DNA from 2 places in the Peribacillus asahii genome. Region 1 is predicted to be linked to the other one. Evidence: a T-box and tRNA genes for the amino acid it is inferred to sense, from the RefSeq annotation. Region 1 holds a T-box; the other holds one or more tRNA genes.
What was found. The T-box of region 1 lies ahead of tyrS (tyrosine--tRNA ligase). A T-box ahead of a tRNA ligase gene usually reads a tRNA of that ligase, here a tRNA-Tyr.
Positions count from the first base shown of each region.

Region 2: it encodes a tRNA-Tyr, which carries the amino acid that the T-box ahead of tyrS (tyrosine--tRNA ligase) is inferred to sense. The anticodon was not compared.

Region 1 is NZ_CP026095.1:1,152,825-1,158,791, reverse strand. Features, by position in the region: gene BAOM_RS05780 (homoserine dehydrogenase) at 1-115, opposite strand, end outside; gene BAOM_RS05775 (amidohydrolase family protein) at 392-1,135, opposite strand; gene tyrS (tyrosine--tRNA ligase) at 1,287-2,534, opposite strand; T-box leader at 2,577-2,800, opposite strand; gene BAOM_RS05765 (MarR family transcriptional regulator) at 2,820-3,332, opposite strand; gene BAOM_RS05760 (hypothetical protein) at 3,437-3,712, opposite strand; gene BAOM_RS05755 (M20 family metallopeptidase) at 3,754-4,950, opposite strand; gene BAOM_RS05750 (MFS transporter) at 4,995-5,967, opposite strand, start outside.
Region 2 is NZ_CP026095.1:4,730,107-4,736,073, forward strand. Features, by position in the region: gene BAOM_RS25275 (hypothetical protein) at 1-189, opposite strand, end outside; gene BAOM_RS23270 (threonine/serine exporter family protein) at 389-847, opposite strand; gene BAOM_RS23275 (threonine/serine exporter family protein) at 859-1,614, opposite strand; tRNA gene BAOM_RS23280 (tRNA-Asn) at 1,799-1,873, opposite strand; tRNA gene BAOM_RS23285 (tRNA-Ile) at 1,891-1,967, opposite strand; tRNA gene BAOM_RS23290 (tRNA-Gly) at 1,972-2,045, opposite strand; tRNA gene BAOM_RS23295 (tRNA-Cys) at 2,055-2,128, opposite strand; tRNA gene BAOM_RS23300 (tRNA-Gln) at 2,134-2,205, opposite strand; tRNA gene BAOM_RS23305 (tRNA-His) at 2,221-2,296, opposite strand; tRNA gene BAOM_RS23310 (tRNA-Trp) at 2,309-2,382, opposite strand; tRNA gene BAOM_RS23315 (tRNA-Tyr) at 2,396-2,479, opposite strand; tRNA gene BAOM_RS23320 (tRNA-Phe) at 2,514-2,586, opposite strand; tRNA gene BAOM_RS23325 (tRNA-Asp) at 2,609-2,685, opposite strand; tRNA gene BAOM_RS23330 (tRNA-Met) at 2,689-2,762, opposite strand; tRNA gene BAOM_RS23335 (tRNA-Ser) at 2,793-2,885, opposite strand; tRNA gene BAOM_RS23340 (tRNA-Met) at 2,905-2,981, opposite strand; tRNA gene BAOM_RS23345 (tRNA-Ala) at 3,011-3,086, opposite strand; tRNA gene BAOM_RS23350 (tRNA-Pro) at 3,106-3,182, opposite strand; tRNA gene BAOM_RS23355 (tRNA-Arg) at 3,192-3,268, opposite strand; tRNA gene BAOM_RS23360 (tRNA-Leu) at 3,278-3,366, opposite strand; tRNA gene BAOM_RS23365 (tRNA-Gly) at 3,380-3,454, opposite strand; tRNA gene BAOM_RS23370 (tRNA-Leu) at 3,462-3,543, opposite strand; tRNA gene BAOM_RS23375 (tRNA-Lys) at 3,548-3,623, opposite strand; tRNA gene BAOM_RS23380 (tRNA-Thr) at 3,631-3,706, opposite strand; tRNA gene BAOM_RS23385 (tRNA-Val) at 3,714-3,789, opposite strand; tRNA gene BAOM_RS23390 (tRNA-Glu) at 3,794-3,868, opposite strand; rRNA gene rrf (5S ribosomal RNA) at 3,893-4,008, opposite strand; rRNA gene BAOM_RS23400 (23S ribosomal RNA) at 4,074-5,967, opposite strand, start outside.

The sequences.
Region 1 (5,967 bases):
TTACGAGTAAGTCAAATCCGTATTTTTCTTTCATCGAAGCTCCATTGTGAATAATCAGTTTGATTAGCTCTTTTGCAACGGTGCCATACCCAGTTAATATGATTTTCTTCTGCATAGAAATCTCCTTTTATTTTTTAAAAAAATATATAATTCTCCCCTAAACTTTTAAAGTATCGGGTACCATTAGCAAAACGCAGGTTAACAACGTTAAGGATACCTCTGAATTAAAATCCACCCAATTCTTCAGTAATGTAAAAAGAAATATCTTATTGAAGATCAGCATCCTTCAATGGAATAACTATAAGAAGTTCTCCAACCTACAATCACTTAATTCTGCTTTAACTAATGCTCCCCGTACTTTAAGTGTATTCCAAATCTAATAAAAGCTACATTACTTGAAATACCATTTGAAAGCATTCGTATACAGGATTTTATCCGTAGCTTGTTCATCAAATAACTGTTGAATCAATTCAATATCTCCATACTCAAAAGGTCTTTTTGCTCTTGTGGATGGTAAATCTGTTCCAAACATAAGAGCATCTGGATTTGTCTCATATATGGATTTTAAAGCATTTTCAACATTTAGTTCCACACGTCCAAATCCTGTTGCTTTTACGTGTATGCCTTTATCAACTAATTTTAATAAATGCGGTAATCCTTCTTCTGATAATCCTAAATGGTCGATTGATATAGCCGGTAATTTTTCAATAGTAGATGCAATTTCGGGTAACTCTTTTGCATCAATATAAAGCTCACTATGCCATCCTACTAAATCATGAACTCTTCTAGCAAAGTAATCCAGCTTCGATAAATCTTCTGAACCACCTCTTTTAATATTAAAGCGTAATGCTTTTACCCCATTCTCATTTAAATGTAGTATTTCTTCGTCCGTCACTGTAAAAGGTAATTGTGTTACGCCACAAAATGTTGAGCCCAGTTGTTTTAGTGCCTTTAATAAATATTCTTGATCAAACCCTTGGAATGACCCTGATACAATAGCTCCACCTAATACATTTAAATCAGCAGTTTCATTTTGATAATCTTCTACAACATAACTAGGCGGCAAATATCCTTGGTTTTCGATAATTGGAAAATCAAAATCAATAATATGAAAATGTGCATCAAAAATTCTCATTGTCATTCCCCTTTCTTTTCTTTAACATATCAGCTCCAGTACATAAAGAAAATTATAGGTTATTTATAAAAATTCATAACTTTACCTTATTGAACTAAACTAACAAGGCTGAAAAAAGGTACAACTTTAAGCCGTACCTTTATATCGTACTTTATAATGTTTTAATTTTTACAAATTTGCGTTTCCCAACTTGTATGATTAGTCCATCGGTAATCGAAACTTGCAGCCTCGTATCTTCTACCTTATTTCCGTTTATTTTTACCCCTCTGTTTTCAATCATTCTTCTGGCTTCGCTTTTGGAGCTTAATAATTGCAATTCAACAAGTACATCTATGACAGGGACTTCTGTGTTTCCATCCCATACTACTGCTGGAATCTCATCAGGTAATAACCCTTGTTGGAAAACTGAGATAAAATGCTGTTCTGCTTTTTCAGCTGCTTCTACTCCGTGGTACATTCTAACGATTGTCTTACCAAGTAACATTTTTGCATCTCTTGGGTGCAATTGACCTGTTTCAATTTGACCTTTCACGGACTGAATTTGCTCAGGAGTAAAATCTGTTACTAATTCGAAGTATTTATTCATTAATTCATCTGGGATGGACATCGCTTTTCCGTACATTTCTTGTGGACTCTCATCAATACCGATGTAGTTTTTCTTTGATTTAGACATCTTCTCGACACCATCAAGCCCTTCTAATAATGGCATTAACAAGGCTACTTGCTTCTCTTTTCCGAACTTCTCCTGAAAATGTCTACCCATCAAAATGTTGAAATGCTGGTCTGTTCCACCAAGTTCTATATCACATTCTAATATCACGGAATCATATCCTTGCATTAATGGGTAAAAGAATTCATGCAGAGAAATTGGTTTCCCAAAGGCAATTCGTTCTTCAAAATCATCTCTCTCTAAAAGCCTTGCTACGGTTATTTTTCCTGCAAGTTGAATGACATCTTCAAAGTTTAATTGAGATAACCATTTAGAGTTGTAATGCAGCTCAACTTTTTCCATATCTATAACCTTTGCAAATTGTTCGAAGTATGTTTTGGCATTATGCTTCACTTCTTCATCCGTTAATTGTTTTCTAGCCACTGATTTTCCTGTTGGATCTCCAATCTTCCCAGTAAAGTCACCAATAATAAGCTGGATAATATGACCATTTTCTTGAAACTGCCTCATCTTGTTAAGTACCACAGTATGTCCAAGATGCACATCTGGAGCAGAAGGGTCTAAGCCTAATTTTATTTTTAATGGTTTATTCTCTAAAATGGACTTTGCAATTTTATTTTCTAACTCTTCATTTGGAATAATATCTTGTACGCCTTGGCTGTAAATAGCCATTTGTCTCTTTACTTCTATTCGTTGTTCCTCGTTTAATTGTGCTAGTACATTACTCATCTTCGTTCCTCCTAAAATAAATATAAAAAAACCACATCCCAAAAAAGGGACGTGGTTTAACTTTGCACGCGGTACCACCCTTATTGAAGGATATAATCCTTCCACTCTAACGTATAACGGTTTCATCCGTTCTTTGCTACTGTCTGTTTCACAAAGAAAGCTCAAGGAATGTAATTCGTGTTATCTTTGTGTCGATTTACACCAACCATCGACTCTCTATATAACAGGGAGATAACTACTACTGGATTTCCCGTCATTGCTTTTTCAATATTTTATTGTCGATCATCAAAAATGATTTTCTCGAATGACTTTTCTAAGCAGGTTTGTCACACTCTTTTGTTCATCGACAGACAAACCCGAAACAATCTCTACTTCGCCTTTATGGAACCTTGGGTAAAGATCCTCCATCACTTGCTTTCCCTTATCTGTTAACACAAGATAAGTTATTCTTCTGTCCCTGTTGTCACTTTTTCTATAACATAGGTCTTTCCGTTCGAGTGTTTTGGTAATATTGCTAACTGTAGCTTTTGAAACACCTGCTGACTCGGCTAATTTTTTGGTCTCGATTGATTCCCAAATCCATAAATCATATAGCATAGAAAATGCCGTCCATGATAATCCATATTCAGATAAAACTTCCTGTTCCATCTTATTTCTTAATCCTTGAGCAATCCGATAGATATTTGTAACCACAGCAATCGCGTCTAAATTTAACGAATCAATAGGGATTTTAGTTAACCGATTAATCGTATCTATTTCTTCAGGAAGCAGTTCCCCATCCTCATTAAATAAATGAATAATGACTCACCTCTTTAAATTTTCATAATCGTTAGCTATGAAACGATATTAACAAAAAAAATAAAAGAATGCAACATAGTCATTCATACAAATATATCCCCAATTCATTTTGAAGGATTAAACCACCTTCTCTTAACTTGTTTGATTACTTGAATAAAGAAAAAGGCTGGACTTTCAACTATTCTTTCTCCAGGGCAACTCAAAACTTTTGTTACTTCTGATTCAGCGTACTCTTCCTCTTCTCCTTTGCCCACCAGTAAATCTATGTCTAAAAAGCCTTGATGCACAAGGGATAATTTATGACATTGATAATGAACTTTCACATAAATATTTCTACAATAATAACAAATAGCCCCCATTGAGGAAATTAAATATTCCATAATGGGGCTATTTTTATTTTCTTTATTCAGAGGAAATCCTCTTACTTCTCACTCCCATCACAGTAAGAAGCTACAACAGCAGCCATAGCTTTAGCACTAATGATAAGGCTTTTTTCATTGATATCAAATTTAGGATGATGATGCGGATAGGCTTCACCTGACTCAGGACAAGCACCGACATAGAAGAAACATCCTGGTATTTTTTCAAGATAGTAAGCAAAATCTTCTGAAGGCGGCTGTGGCGGTGTCTCCAAAACCGCTTCTACTTCTGGAATGGAAGCTTGTTCTAGAGCTTGATGTACATGCTCCGTTACGTCAGGATCATTATATAGAACAGGATAATCATTGTTATATTCAAGAGTAGATTTTACTCCATATGATTTTTCTAATCCTTCCGCAAACGCACGCACCCCGGTTTCTACAATTTCCCGAGTTTCGGGAGACATTGTTCGAACATCTCCTTCAATTGTAACGGCATCTTTGATTACGTTAAATGTACCTTTTCCATCAAAATTACCAATGGTAACGGAAGCTGTATCAAATGGATTGATTCGACGACTGACTATTGTTTGTAAATTCATGACGAATGAGCTTGCTGCAACAATAGCATCATTGGCTAGATGAGGTGATGATCCATGTCCACCTCTCCCTTGAACAACTAATTTAAAATAGGATCTTCCTGTTTGGGTGTTCCCGCTTCTGTAATAAATATGACCTGTTTTCATGTTGCTCATTACATGAATTCCAATGATTGCATCTACACCATCAAGGACACCCGCTTTAATCATACCGATCGCACCGCCTGGAGGAGCTTCTTCTGCTGGTTGATGAATAACTCGAATCGTACCTTTTAGTTGATCTTTAAACTCAGCTAATGTCTCAGCTAACACCAACATGTATGCTGTATGACCATCATGACCACAAGCATGCATAACCCCTTCGTTTTTGGATGCAAAAGGCAGCCCCGTTTCTTCCTTGATTGGTAAGGCGTCGAAATCAGCACGAATAGCAATGGTTTTTCCAGGCTTGGAACCTTTAATGGTTACAACGACACCACGCTCACCACCGAAGTTTGTTTCAACTGAATCCACTGGCACGTCCGTATAAAAATCGCTGATATATTTAGCCGTTTCTTCTTCTTGGAAAGAAAGTTCTGGATGTTCATGTAGATAACGGCGAATCTCAATGATACGATCCTTTTTTTCATCTAATTTTTTCATTAGTTCATCTAATAACATTCAATAATCCCCTCTAACTGTTCGAAATGAATACTCCGAATTCTTTAATGAATTGGATTTGGTTGACTAGGATTTGGCTTTCTTATTTGTTTAGATGATTTTTCGATTGCTTTTTTTCCAGTATCTCCAGGAACCATAAACATAATGGAAAGAATAGAAAGTACACCGAATATTACGTTTACGATAATCCCTGCAGTAGCTGCGATTTCAAGACTACCAACCGCTGCAATTGAACTATAAACAGTTGCTGAAATCGCCACACCGAACGCTCCGCCAAGTGAGCTTGCCATTTTGTAGATTCCGGCAGCTTCACCGACTTTGTTTGAAGGTGCGTTAGATACAGATGTGTCTGTTGATGGAGTCGCATAAATCCCTAATCCAAGTCCAAACAAAGCAAATCCAATAAAGACAACCACTGTATATATAACATCAGATAAAAAAGTTAATCCCATAATAGCTACACCAACTGTTGTAATGAGAGCCCCCCAAATCATTGGTGATTTTGCGCCTGCTCTTTGTAAAATTTTCTCTCCGACACGAATCATTGCTAACACTGCTACTAAATACCCTAATGATAGCATTCCTGATTGAAAGGCACTAAATCCTCTACCTACTTGCACATAAGTGTTTGCTACAACAAGAGTTCCAGCAATCGCATTTAACAAGAAATTAGAGAAAGTTGCACCAGAATATGGTTTATTTTTAAATAAAGAAAAGTCAATGAGTACTATATTTTTACTTTTTTCAACTTTGAAGAAAACAATTGCTCCAATGATTGTAACAATGACAAGACCGATTGTACGCAGGCTTGTCCAGCCTAAATCTGCACCAAAAGTAATCAAAATATTTAGAGCAAGCATTGTGATGATAAAAATGACTAATCCAGTGTAATCAAATTTAAAAGCACCTGTTGATTCACCTTTGCTTTCTGGAGTATCTTTAATCAGCCACATACCGAGTAAAGAGAATATGATAGAAAAGATGAAAATCCATTTCCAGCCCATATAAGTTGCAATT
Region 2 (5,967 bases), 1.2 Mb from region 1:
GAGCTGATACGTTTGTTTTCGAACAGATTGAATCTCTGTTTTACTTAACCACTTTTTACGAGAAACATAATAAGAAGTCGCTTCTCGAACGATATCATTCCATACAGAAGCCGCTTCTCTCTGCATCATTCTCAATTCTTCATATAGATATTTCTCATAGGGAATACGAAATGAGTGTGTGACAAACATGTTTTTTCCTCCTCTCTTGTTTTCTATAAAACCATTATACGAGAACGTACGTTCCGTCCACAAGAAGTACGCCCACAACACGAAAAAAATCGAACTATTAACGTGTCACGAGACACGCCTGGTTCGACCTCACTATCATCCCACCTCTAAAGAAGTGGGCTTTCTCGTTCGGGAAATCTGTAATAGAGAAAGGGGCCCGTTATTTCAACGGAGCCCCTTTCTCACTTTGTTTTCTTCTATTATATTTAATCATTAATTGATTCATTACTTCTGCAAAAATAATCCCCATCGCAATTGCTCCAGCCAGCATACATACTTTCGCAGCCAATTGAACAGCCACATTGTAATCATTTTCAACAAAATGCTTCATCGCATCATAGGACAAGCCGCCCGGCACAAGCGGAATAATGCCTGCAATGGTAAAAATAATAATTGGCATTTTATATCTTTTTGCAAAAAACTGACTAATAACCCCAACAACAAAAGCTGCCACTAAAGTAGCAAAAATACTATCATATTCTATCTCAACCAGTCCATAATATAAAACCCATCCAATCATACCAACAAGCCCGCATTTTATTAAAGACTGCTTTGGAGCATTAAAGAGAACGCCAAAAGCAGCCGAGGCAATAAAACTAGTTACAACCTGTTCAAACACCCTTTCCCTCCTCATAGAATAACGAAAGCAACGGCAATTCCTGCTCCAATTGCTAAAGCAGTTAAGCCTGCATCGGCTCCCTTCGCTAAACCTGAAACTAAATGCCCTGCAATTAAATCTCGAGCAGCATTTGTAATTAACAGCCCTGGTACAAGCGGCATCACAGCGCCGATAATAATTTTATCTAACTCACTACCAAGGCCTATGTACATAAACCAAAACGCTGCTACCCCAATTACAAAAGAAGCAATAAATTCAGCAAAGAACCTTACTTCCAATAGTCGGTGTAAATGAAGTAAACACGCAAATCCTAACCCGCCAGCTATGCAAGCCCAGATAAAATCATTCCACTGTCCATTAAACATAATAGTAAAACAGCCACTTGAAATAAACGCTGCAAAAATCTGAATCCAAAGAGGGTAAGCTACATTTGCTTTCTCCAATTCCTTCAGTTTGATATAGGCTTCTCTTACTGTTAACTCCTTATTCGTAACACTCCTTGAAATGCTATTAACCAACGTTACCTTATGTAAATCTGTCGAGCGATGAGAGATTCGAATTACTTTAGAAATAGGATAATCACCATCTAGAGAGAAAATAATCCCCGTTGGCGTTGAAAAGCTTTGAGACTCCTTACATCCAAATGCAGATGCAATCCGAATCATCGTATCTTCTACTCGATATGTCTCCGCCCCATTCTCAAGCATAATCTTTCCTGCTAATAAACATACATCTATAATGCTGTTCAAACTTCTCTGATCTTCCATCTAATCTCTCCATCATATAATTATCCATTATTATATACAAAGCTCTCTACATCATAACGTATATTTGCAATTGATAAAATAAAAAAAGAACCAACACTTCTTCAAAGAGGCTGATTCTTTACTATTATTAGACAAAAAAAATAACCCTTATTAGGATTAATGTATTACTTCTTAACTATAAAAATGGCTCCGCAGGTAGGACTCGAACCTACGACCGTTCGGTTAACAGCCGAATGCTCTACCACTGAGCTACTGCGGAACAATAAAAAGTATAAATGGTGGGCCTAAGTGGACTCGAACCACCGACCTCACGCTTATCAGGCGTGCGCTCTAACCAGCTGAGCTATAGGCCCATTTTGGAGCGGGTGAAGGGAATCGAACCCTCATCATCAGCTTGGAAGGCTGAGGTTTTACCACTAAACTACACCCGCATATGAAATTGGAGGCAACACCCGGATTTGAACCGGGGATAAAGGTTTTGCAGACCTCTGCCTTACCACTTGGCTATGCTGCCGTTGACTGGGCTAGAAGGATTCGAACCTTCGCATGACGGAATCAAAATCCGCTGCCTTACCGCTTGGCTATAGCCCAACAGTAAAAATGAAATGGGGCGACTGATGGGAATCGAACCCACGAATGTCGGAACCACAATCCGATGCGTTAACCACTTCGCCACAATCGCCATAATTATAATTGGCAGGGGTAGTAGGAATCGAACCCACACTGAAGGTTTTGGAGACCTTAGTTCTACCTTTAAACTATACCCCTATAAACAATAAAATGGTGGAGGGGGGCAGATTCGAACTGCCGAACCCGAAGGAGCGGATTTACAGTCCGCCGCGTTTAGCCACTTCGCTACCCCTCCATATTGCCTTATAAGATAAGGGTAAATAAGAAGATGGCTCAGGACGGAATCGAACCGCCGACACAAGGATTTTCAGTCCTTTGCTCTACCGACTGAGCTACTGAGCCAAAACATTTAAGATAAATAATATGGCGGTCCGGACGGGACTCGAACCCGCGACCTCCTGCGTGACAGGCAGGCATTCTAACCAACTGAACTACCGGACCATATTGCGGGGACAGGATTTGAACCTGCGACCTTCGGGTTATGAGCCCGACGAGCTACCGGACTGCTCCACCCCGCGACGGTAAAAAATTAAATATTGTAAAAAAAATGGAGGAGGTAGAGGGATTCGAACCCCCGCGGGGTTTGACCCCCCTGTCGGTTTTCAAGACCGATCCCTTCAGCCGGACTTGGGTATACCTCCGTATTAAAACCTTAATAATTGGTAGCGGCGGAGGGGATCGAACCCCCGACCTCACGGGTATGAACCGTACGCTCTAGCCAGCTGAGCTACACCGCCAAACTTAAGGATAAAATTGAATGAATTTATGGTGGAGCCTAGCGGGATCGAACCGCTGACCTCCTGCGTGCAAGGCAGGCGCTCTCCCAGCTGAGCTAAGGCCCCATATCATTTATAAGTATCATGGTCGGGAAGACAGGATTCGAACCTGCGACCCCTTGGTCCCAAACCAAGTGCTCTACCAAGCTGAGCTACTTCCCGCATATAATATGGCGCGCCCGAAAGGAGTCGAACCCATAACCTTCTGATCCGTAGTCAGACGCTCTATCCAATTGAGCTACGGGCGCATATTAAAATGGTGCCGAGGACCGGAATCGAACCGGTACGGTAGTCACCTACCGCAGGATTTTAAGTCCTGTGCGTCTGCCAGTTCCGCCACCCCGGCACTTTGCGAAAAGTGGAGCGGAAGACGGGATTCGAACCCGCGACCCCAACCTTGGCAAGGTTGTATTCTACCACTGAACTACTTCCGCATAATAATGCGGGTGAAGGGAGTCGAACCCCCACGCCTTGCGGCGCCAGATCCTAAGTCTGGTGCGTCTGCCAATTCCGCCACACCCGCAATATGGTGAGTCATGCAGGATTCGAACCTGCGACCCTCTGATTAAAAGTCAGATGCTCTACCAACTGAGCTAATGACTCGTCCAAATGGTGCCGGCAAGAGGACTTGAACCCCCAACCTACTGATTACAAGTCAGTTGCTCTACCAATTGAGCTACACCGGCATATAAATGGTGGAGGATGACGGGATCGAACCGCCGACCCTCTGCTTGTAAGGCAGATGCTCTCCCAGCTGAGCTAATCCTCCAAAATGGTGACCCCTACGGGATTCGAACCCGTGTTACCGCCGTGAAAGGGCGGTGTCTTAACCGCTTGACCAAGGGGCCATACCTAACCCAAAATAAGGGCTTGCTTGGCGACGTCCTACTCTCACAGGGGGAAACCCCCAACTACCATCGGCGCTGAAGAGCTTAACTTCCGTGTTCGGAATGGGAACGGGTGTGACCTCTTCGCTATCGTCACCAAACAATATAAGGAACGTTGTTCCTTCAAAACTAGATAATAGGAAAGCATTGCGTGTTATCAAAACAATAGGTTAAGTCCTCGACCGATTAGTATCAGTCAGCTCCATGTGTCGCCACACTTCCACCTCTGACCTATCAACCTGATCATCTTTCAGGGGTCTTACTAGCTTGCGCTATGGGAAATCTCATCTTGAGGGGGGCTTCATGCTTAGATGCTTTCAGCACTTATCCCGTCCGCACATAGCTACCCAGCGATGCCTTTGGCAAGACAACTGGTACACCAGCGGTGCGTCCATCCCGGTCCTCTCGTACTAAGGACAGCTCCTCTCAAATTTCCTGCGCCCACGACGGATAGGGACCGAACTGTCTCACGACGTTCTGAACCCAGCTCGCGTACCGCTTTAATGGGCGAACAGCCCAACCCTTGGGACCGACTACAGCCCCAGGATGCGATGAGCCGACATCGAGGTGCCAAACCTCCCCGTCGATGTGGACTCTTGGGGGAGATAAGCCTGTTATCCCCGGGGTAGCTTTTATCCGTTGAGCGATGGCCCTTCCATGCGGAACCACCGGATCACTAAGCCCGACTTTCGTCCCTGCTCGACTTGTAGGTCTCGCAGTCAAGCTCCCTTGTGCCTTTACACTCTACGAATGATTTCCAACCATTCTGAGGGAACCTTTGGGCGCCTCCGTTACCTTTTAGGAGGCGACCGCCCCAGTCAAACTGCCCACCTGACACTGTCTCCCACCCCGATCAGGGGTGCGGGTTAGAATGTCAATACAGCCAGGGTAGTATCCCACCAACGCCTCCACCGAAGCTGGCGCTCCGGCTTCACAGGCTCCTACCTATCCTGTACAAGCTGTACCAAAATTCAATATCAGGCTGCAGTAAAGCTCCACGGGGTCTTTCCGTCCTGTCGCGGGTAACCTGCATCTTCACAGGTACTATAATTTCACCGAGTCTCTCGTTGAGACAGTGCCCAGATCGTTACACCTTTCGTGCGGGTCGGAACTTACCCGACAAGGAATTTCGCTACCTTAGGACCGTTATAGTTACGGCCGCCGTTTACTGGGGCTTCAATTCAAAGCTTCGCTTGCGCTAACCTCTCCTCTTAACCTTCCAGCACCGGGCAGGTGTCAGCCCCTATACTTCACCTTGCGGTTTCGCAGAGACCTGTGTTTTTGCTAAACAGTCGCCTGGGCCTATTCACTGCGGCTCATCTGGGCTTTAACACCCTAATGAGCACCCCTTCTCCCGAAGTTACGGGGTCATTTTGCCGAGTTCCTTAACGAGAGTTCTCTCGAACACCTTAGGATTCTCTCCTCATCTACCTGTGTCGGTTTGCGGTACGGGCACCCTACATCTTGCTAGAGGCTTTTCTTGGCAGTGTGGAATCAGGAACTTCGGTACTATATTTCCCTCGCCATCACAGCTCCGCCTTGATGGAAACGGGATTTGCCTCGTTTCCGGCCTAACTGCTTGGACGCGCATATCCAACAGCGCGCTTACCCTATCCTCCTGCGTCCCCCCATCGCTCAAACGATGTATAGGTGGTACAGGAATATCAACCTGTTGTCCATCGCCTACGCTTTTCAGCCTCGGCTTAGGTCCCGACTAACCCTGAGCGGACGAGCCTTCCTCAGGAAACCTTAGATATTCGGTGGAAGGGATTCTCACCCTTCTTTCGCTACTCATACCGGCATTCTCACTTCTAAGCGCTCCACCAGTCCTTCCGGTCTAGCTTCAACGCCCTTAGAACGCTCTCCTACCACGGACATCGTAGATGTCCATCCACAGCTTCGGTGTTATGTTTAGCCCCGGTACATTTTCGGCGCGGAGTCACTCGACCAGTGAGCTATTACGCACTCTTTAAATGGTGGCTGCTTCTAAGCCAACATCCTGGTTGTCTAAGCAACTCCACATCCTTTTCCACTTAACATAAACTTTGGGACCTTAGCTG